Regions from separate parts of the Devosia sp. T2-14 genome, predicted to be linked through region 1. Evidence: predicted binding sites of a transcription regulator. Region 1 holds the regulator's gene; the other holds the start of a gene.
The links. The regulator HrcA, encoded in region 1, represses chaperone genes, less so after heat shock. The targets are predictions, from matches to a motif close to GTTAGCACTCNCNNNNNGNGAGTGCTAAC.

Region 1 (3,406 bases):
GGCAAGGCGCCGTTCGAGACCATCGAGCTCGAATACGGCACCCAGGTGCTCTGGCCCGACCACTGTGTCTGGAACAGCCACGGCGCCGCCATCGCCGCCGACCTCGACATTCCCCACGCCCAGCTGATCCTGCGCAAGGGCTATAATCGCCGGGTGGATTCCTATTCCGGCTTCCAGGAAGCCGACCGCGAAACCCTGACCGGCCTCGCCGGCTATCTCAACGAGCGCGACGTTGGCCGGCTCTATGTCGTTGGCCTGGCTACCGATTTCTGCGTCGGCTGGACTGCCCTCGACGGCATTGCCGGCGGCTTTGATGTCACCGTCATTGAAGACGCCACCCGCGCCATCGACACCGCCGGCTCCCTCGCCCAAGCCTGGACCGACATGGCCGATGCCGGAGTCGAGCGGGTGATGAGCAAGGATATCCTGGGCTAGCCACGAAGGCGTGCCCCAAAGGATTCACGTGAAACCGTGGCCGGCTCTTACGCCCCAGCCTCCAGCAGGGCCTTGATCTTGATGGCTTTTTCGAAGTGGTCGAGCCTGTGGGTCTGGATCCACCAGGTCGCCGCCGCCATCAGCAGGTCCGGGTCGTCATTCCGGTTGGCGAAGAAGGCATAGAACGACAGCCCGACGCCCTCGCCCTTCGCCGCGATCTTGGCATTGCACACGGCGATCGCCTTCTGGCGGAATGCTGGCGTCATCGGATCATACCCCTCAAACAAAAAGGACGCCCCGTGGGACGTCCTTGAATTCTCACGACAATCGCTGGAATTAGGCGCTCTTGTCGATGGCTTCGTCGGCCGGGGCGTGGCTCGGGCCGCCCTTGGCGACGCCAACCATGGCCGGGCGCAGCACGCGCTCGCCGATGGCATAACCCGACTGCACCACCTGCACGATCGTGCCTTCCGGGCGGGTCGGATCGGGAACCTCGAACATCGCCTGGTGCTTGTGCGGGTCGAACTTCTCGCCATCTGCCAGGATCGGGGTCACGCCATGCTTGGCCAAGAGGCGCTGCATTTCGCGTTCGGTCATCTCGATGCCTTCGATCAGCGATTTGACCGTGGCATCTTCCGATTCGCGGGCGCCGGCCGGCAGCATGACCAGCGCGCGGCTCAGCGCGTCGGTGGCGCTCAGCATGTCACGGGCGAAGCCGGCAATGGCATAGCTGCGCGTATCATTGATCTCGCGCTCGTTGCGCTTGCGCAGGTTTTCCATCTCCGCGATGGTCCGCAGCACCCGGTCCTTGAGCTCGGCATTCTCGGCGCGCAAAGCCGCCGTGGGGTCAACCTCGGGCTCGACAGGGGTTTCGACTTCGGGCGTCTCGCCCGACGCGGCGTTCTCGTCGCTCATCATTGTTCTGTTCCGCAATTCTGAATTTGACCCGGATATCGGCCAATACGATGGCTATTTCAAGCCTTGCTCTGTTGCCGGGACAAAGTGCACCAGCAATCACGGGCGTTTGCGCGCCATCATGGCGGTGATCACGTTGGCCGTATAGTCCACCACCGGCACGATGCGGGCATAGTTGAGCCGGGTCGGCCCGATCACCCCCAGCACCCCCACCACCTTGTCATTGGCGTCCTTGTAGGGGGACAGGATCACCGAGGAGCCCGAGAGGGAAAACAGCTTGTTTTCCGAGCCGATGAAGATGCGCACGCCCTGCGCCTTTTCGGCGTCGCCGAGCAGCTCGAGCAGCCCATCCTTGCTTTCCAGCTCATCGAACAGCTGCCGCATGCGCAGCAATTCATCCGAGGCCATCGTGTCGTTGATGAGGTTGGCCCGGCCGCGCACGATCACCGTCGGCTGGCTGGCCGGCGAGGCCTGGGCGAGCGTGGCGATCCCGGCATCCACCAGCTTTTGCGTCAGTTCGTCCAGCTCCGCCCGCTGCTCGGCGCGCTGTTCGGACAGCGTCTTGCGGGCCTCGGCAATGGTGCGGCCCACCACGTGCCGCGCCAGGTAATTGCCCGCCTGGGTCAGCGCCGCCGCGGTCAGCCCGGGCGGAATATCCATGATGCGGTTTTCCAGCTGCCCGTCCTGGCCGACGATGATCGCCATGGCGCGGGTGGCGTCGAGCCGCACGAACTCGATATGGCGCAGCACCATGTCGCTCTTGGTGGCAATCACCACCCCTGCCCCCTGGCTGAGCCCGCTCAGCAGCTGGCTGGCTTCGGTCAGCACGTCTTCTACGAGGCCACTTTGCTGGCCTTCGATGGAATGGGCGATCTGGCTGCGCTCGCTCTCGTTGATGGCGCCCACTTCGAGCATGGCATCGACAAAGAAGCGCAGGCCTTCCTGGGTCGGCGCGCGGCCGGCCGAGGTATGGGGCGCCGCGATCAGGCCGAGGTCTTCGAGGTCCGCCATCACATTGCGCACCGAGGCGGGCGACAGCCCTACCTGCAGCATACGGCTCAAATCGCGCGAGCCCACGGGCGAGCCGGTCTCAAGATATCGGTCGACGATCTTGCGAAAGATGTCCTGGCTGCGGGCGTTCAGCACGCTCAGAAAGTCTTCGGGAGGCTTGACCATGAGGATTTCGATAAAATCGTCCGCTTTAACCGTGTGGCCTCATTTAAGCGCATTGCTGCTTCCCGCCAAGCGTCCGTGTCTTGTGAGGCGGGGCGCATAGGGTTAAGAGCGGGTTAACTGCAATTTTTAGTGGAATCCCCATGCGGCCGTCCGGACGTGAGCCCCATCAGATGCGCGCGGTAACCATCGAGCGCAATGTCGCCCAGAAGGCGGAGGGCTCGTGCCTCGTCTCGTTTGGCAATACCAAGGTGCTGGTCACCGCCTCGGTTGAAACCAGCCTGCCCGGCTGGCTGCGCGGCAAGGGCCAGGGCTGGGTCACCGCCGAATATGGCATGCTGCCCCGCGCCACCGGCAGCCGTACCCGCCGTGAGGCCACGGCCGGCAAGCAGACCGGCCGTACCCAGGAAATCCAGCGCCTGATCGGCCGCTCGCTGCGTGCGGTGGTCGACATGCAACTGCTCGGCGAAAACCAGATCACCGTCGACTGCGACGTGCTGGAGGCCGATGGCGGCACCCGCACCGCCTCGATCACCGGCGCCTATATCGCGCTGGCCGATGCCATCCGCTGGATGGACGAGCGCAAGCTGACCAAGGGCAAGGCGCTGCGCGATTCGGTCGCTGCGGTGTCCTGCGGCATCTATCGCGGCACCCCGGTGCTCGACCTCGATTATCTCGAAGATGTCGAAGCCCATACCGATGCCAATTTTGTGATGACCGGCTCGGGCAAGTTCGTCGAAATCCAGGGCACGGCCGAACAGGTGCCGTTCAGCCGCGATGAGCTCAACAGCCTGATGACGCTGGCCGAGCAGGGCATTGGCGAGCTGACTCTGCTGCAACAGGCGGCGCTGGCGGCATGAAGTTCTTCGGCAAGAAAGTTCCC
Region 2 (3,406 bases), 850 kb from region 1:
TGCGCACCTGCATCATGGCGAAGGCGCTGAGGACCGCACCGCCAAAGGCCGCCATGGCACCAATCGCTTCACGATCGCCGATCGGCTGGCCGCTGGTGAACAGTGTCAGTCGTGGCCACAGGATGATCAGGACGCCGAACAGGCCGATGATAACGGCCGACCAGCGGAACAGGTGCACTCGCTCCTTGAGCAGGAGCGCCGAGAAAACCACGATGAGTAGAGGAGCGGCATAACCGATGGCGGTCGACTCGGGCAACGGCAGCCGCGTCAGGGCGAAAAAGCCGAGCGCCATGGACGACGTGCCGATCAAGGCGCGCAGCACGTGGCCCCAGGGATTTTTGGTATGAAGCGCGGTGCGCAGCTGCCGCCGCCAGAGCAGATAGAGCAGCACCGGCAGGATGGCGAAAAAGCAGCGGAAGAACACCAGCTCACCCGTTGGGATGGAGCCGGTGGCCTTGAGCATGGTCGCCATGACCACGAAAAAACAAACGGAAAGGACTTTGAGCGTAATGCCCCGGAAGGGCCCGCCAATGTGCTGGCCCGGATTGGCGGCACCAACAGTGCTAGGAGCGCTCACAGCAGTCTCTTGATGCTGCAGCCGGATTTAGCGGCTGACTATTGCTCCAGCTTTTCCTTGGCGATGCGCGCAGTGGCGAACGCCTTGTGCTCGGGGCCGACAGCACTGCCGGTCTTGAGCACCTTGCCGGTAGCGTCGTGGATTTCCCAATGCCAGTTAGCATTCGGGCCGCTGCCGCCCTTGAGGCGCAGCTTGATCTGAAGAGAATTATCCTGGGTCATGACTGCCTTATGGCGCAGGTTGCACAAAGGGGAAAGGGGGGCCCGCAAGAAATGCGCCCGCCCTCCCCTTAAACTTCTGAAAAGCGATACTCGATGCGAGGCCCGGAAAAAGCAAGATGGTCGCGGATGGCATGCACGAGCGGGCACGGATCGGGATAGTACCAGGCCTGATCGGGCCCATCGGCGGTCAACGTCTTGATGGTGTAGAAATGGGCCTCGCCCTTATAGGGAGAGAGGTCGCGCGTATCGGACGCCTCCAGAATGTCGGCGCGCACATCATCGCGCGGCAGATAGATCTGCATGGTCTCGCCCGGCTCGTGCACCTCGAGGGCATTGAGGGAACTGCCGATCTCGGCATCGTCAAACACCACATGCACCCGGCCCTTGGCGGGGACGATCCTGATATCCTTGTCCAGACATTGGCTTGTCATGTTGTCCTTCTAACGCGTGGTTTGAGCCGTCCCCGGATCAACGCGCGAAAGGAAAGTCGGTTCACGTTACCTTGACTTGGATGGGCGCCAATCTTATATCCCCTGCACTCTGTTAGCACTCTATCATCGCGAGTGCTAACAGTGACAATATTGCTTACCAAACGCCGCCATAGGAGCAAAACATGGGCTTTCGTCCTCTGCACGACCGCGTGGTCGTCCGTCGCCTCGACAGCGAAGAAAAGACCAAGGGCGGGATCATCATCCCCGACACCGCCAAGGAAAAGCCCTCCGAGGGCGTGATTGTCTCCGTGGGCCCTGGCGCTCGCGACGACGCCGGCAAGGTTGTGGCGCTCGACGTCAAGGCCGGTGACCGCGTGCTGTTCGGCAAGTGGAGCGGTACCGAGGTCAAGGTCGACGGCGAAGACCTGCTGATCATGAAGGAATCCGACATCATGGGCATCGTCGAAGCTTAATTGCTTCTAGTCCCCATTCGTCATTAATCCTATTTCAAGGAGCGCCTCACATGGCAGCCAAAGAAGTAAAGTTCTCGACCGACGCTCGCGACAAGATGCTGCGCGGCGTCAACATCCTCGCCAACGCGGTGAAGGTAACCCTCGGCCCCAAGGGTCGTAACGTTGTTATCGAAAAGTCCTTCGGCGCTCCGCGCATCACCAAGGACGGCGTTTCGGTCGCCAAGGAAATCGAACTGGAAGACAAGTTCGAAAACCTCGGCGCACAGCTGCTGCGCTCGGTTGCTTCCAAGACCAACGATGTTGCTGGCGACGGCACCACCACCGCGACCGTTCTGGGTCAGGCAATCGTTGTTGAAGGCGTGAAGGCAGTTGCCGCCGGCTTCAACCCGATGGACCTCAAGCGCGGTATCGACCTGGCTGTTGACGAAGTCGTGGCTTCGCTCAAGGCTTCGGCCAAGAAGATCACCTCGTCGGCTGAAGTTGCCCAGGTTGGCACCATCTCGGCCAACGGCGAGTCCTCGATCGGCGACATGATCGCTGAAGCCATGCAGAAGGTCGGCAACGAGGGTGTCATCACCGTCGAAGAAGCCAAGACCGCTGAGACCGAACTCGACGTCGTCGAAGGCATGCAGTTCGACCGCGGCTACCTGTCGCCCTACTTCGTGACCAACGCCGAAAAGATGACCGCGGTCCTCGAAGACCCCGTCATCCTGCTGCACGAAAAGAAGCTCAGCAACCTGCAGGCGATCCTGCCGATCCTGGAATCGGTTGTGCAGTCGCAGCGTCCGCTGCTGATTATCGCTGAAGATATCGAAGGCGAAGCCCTCGCAACCCTGGTTGTGAACCGTCTCCGCGCTGGCCTCAAGGTCGCTGCCGTCAAGGCTCCTGGCTTCGGCGATCGCCGCAAGGCCATGCTGGAAGACATCGCTATCCTGACCGGTGGCCAGGTGATCTCCGAAGATCTCGGCATCAAGCTCGAGAACGTGACCATCGACATGCTCGGCACTGCCAAGCGCGTTGAAATCACCAAGGAAAACACCACGATCGTCGACGGCGCCGGTGCGCAGGAAGACATCCAGGGCCGCGTTGGCCAGATCAAGGCGCAGATCGAAGAAACCACTTCGGACTACGACAAGGAAAAGCTGCAGGAACGTCTGGCGAAGCTCGCCGGCGGTGTTGCCGTGATCCGCGTTGGTGGTTCGACCGAGGTGGAAGTCAAGGAGCGCAAGGATCGCGTCGACGACGCTCTGAACGCAACCCGCGCTGCCGTTGAAGAAGGCATCGTCCCCGGCGGTGGTGTGGCCCTGCTGCGCGCTGCCAATGCCATCAAGGCAAAGGGCATCAACGCCGACCAGGACGCAGGTATCGCCATCGTTCGTCGCGCTCTGCAGGAGCCCGTGCGCACCATCTCCAACAATGCCGGCGCTGAAGGCTCGGTCGTTGTTGGCAAGATCCTCGAGAACTCCTCGCCGACCTTCGGCTACAACGCCGCTACCGGCGAATATGGCGATCTGGTGCAGCTCGGCGTTATCGACCCGGTCAAGGTCGTCCGTCACGCTCTGCAGGACGCAGCTTCGGTTGCTTCGCTGCTGATCACCACGGAAGCCACCATTGTGGAAGCCCCCAAGGAAGCAGCACCGGCAATGCCGGGCGGCGGCATGGGCGGCATGGGCGGCATGGACTTCTAAGAAGCCCAACCGTCTG

Region 2: the regulator HrcA is predicted to act here: its motif matches at 1,341-1,369, upstream of ACZ5WT_RS10055 (co-chaperone GroES).

What each region holds. Positions count from the first base shown of each region.
Region 1 is NZ_AP027921.1:1,199,781-1,203,186, forward strand. Features, by position in the region: gene pncA (bifunctional nicotinamidase/pyrazinamidase) at 1-435, shown strand, start outside; gene ACZ5WT_RS05960 (DUF6500 family protein) at 483-701, opposite strand; gene grpE (nucleotide exchange factor GrpE) at 772-1,350, opposite strand; gene hrcA (heat-inducible transcriptional repressor HrcA) at 1,450-2,526, opposite strand; gene rph (ribonuclease PH) at 2,667-3,383, shown strand; gene ACZ5WT_RS05980 (hypothetical protein) at 3,380-3,406, shown strand, end outside.
Region 2 is NZ_AP027921.1:2,045,141-2,048,546, reverse strand. Features, by position in the region: gene ACZ5WT_RS10070 (DMT family transporter) at 1-577, opposite strand, end outside; gene ACZ5WT_RS10065 (hypothetical protein) at 616-798, opposite strand; gene ACZ5WT_RS10060 (DUF427 domain-containing protein) at 867-1,229, opposite strand; gene ACZ5WT_RS10055 (co-chaperone GroES) at 1,412-1,702, shown strand; gene groL (chaperonin GroEL) at 1,753-3,390, shown strand.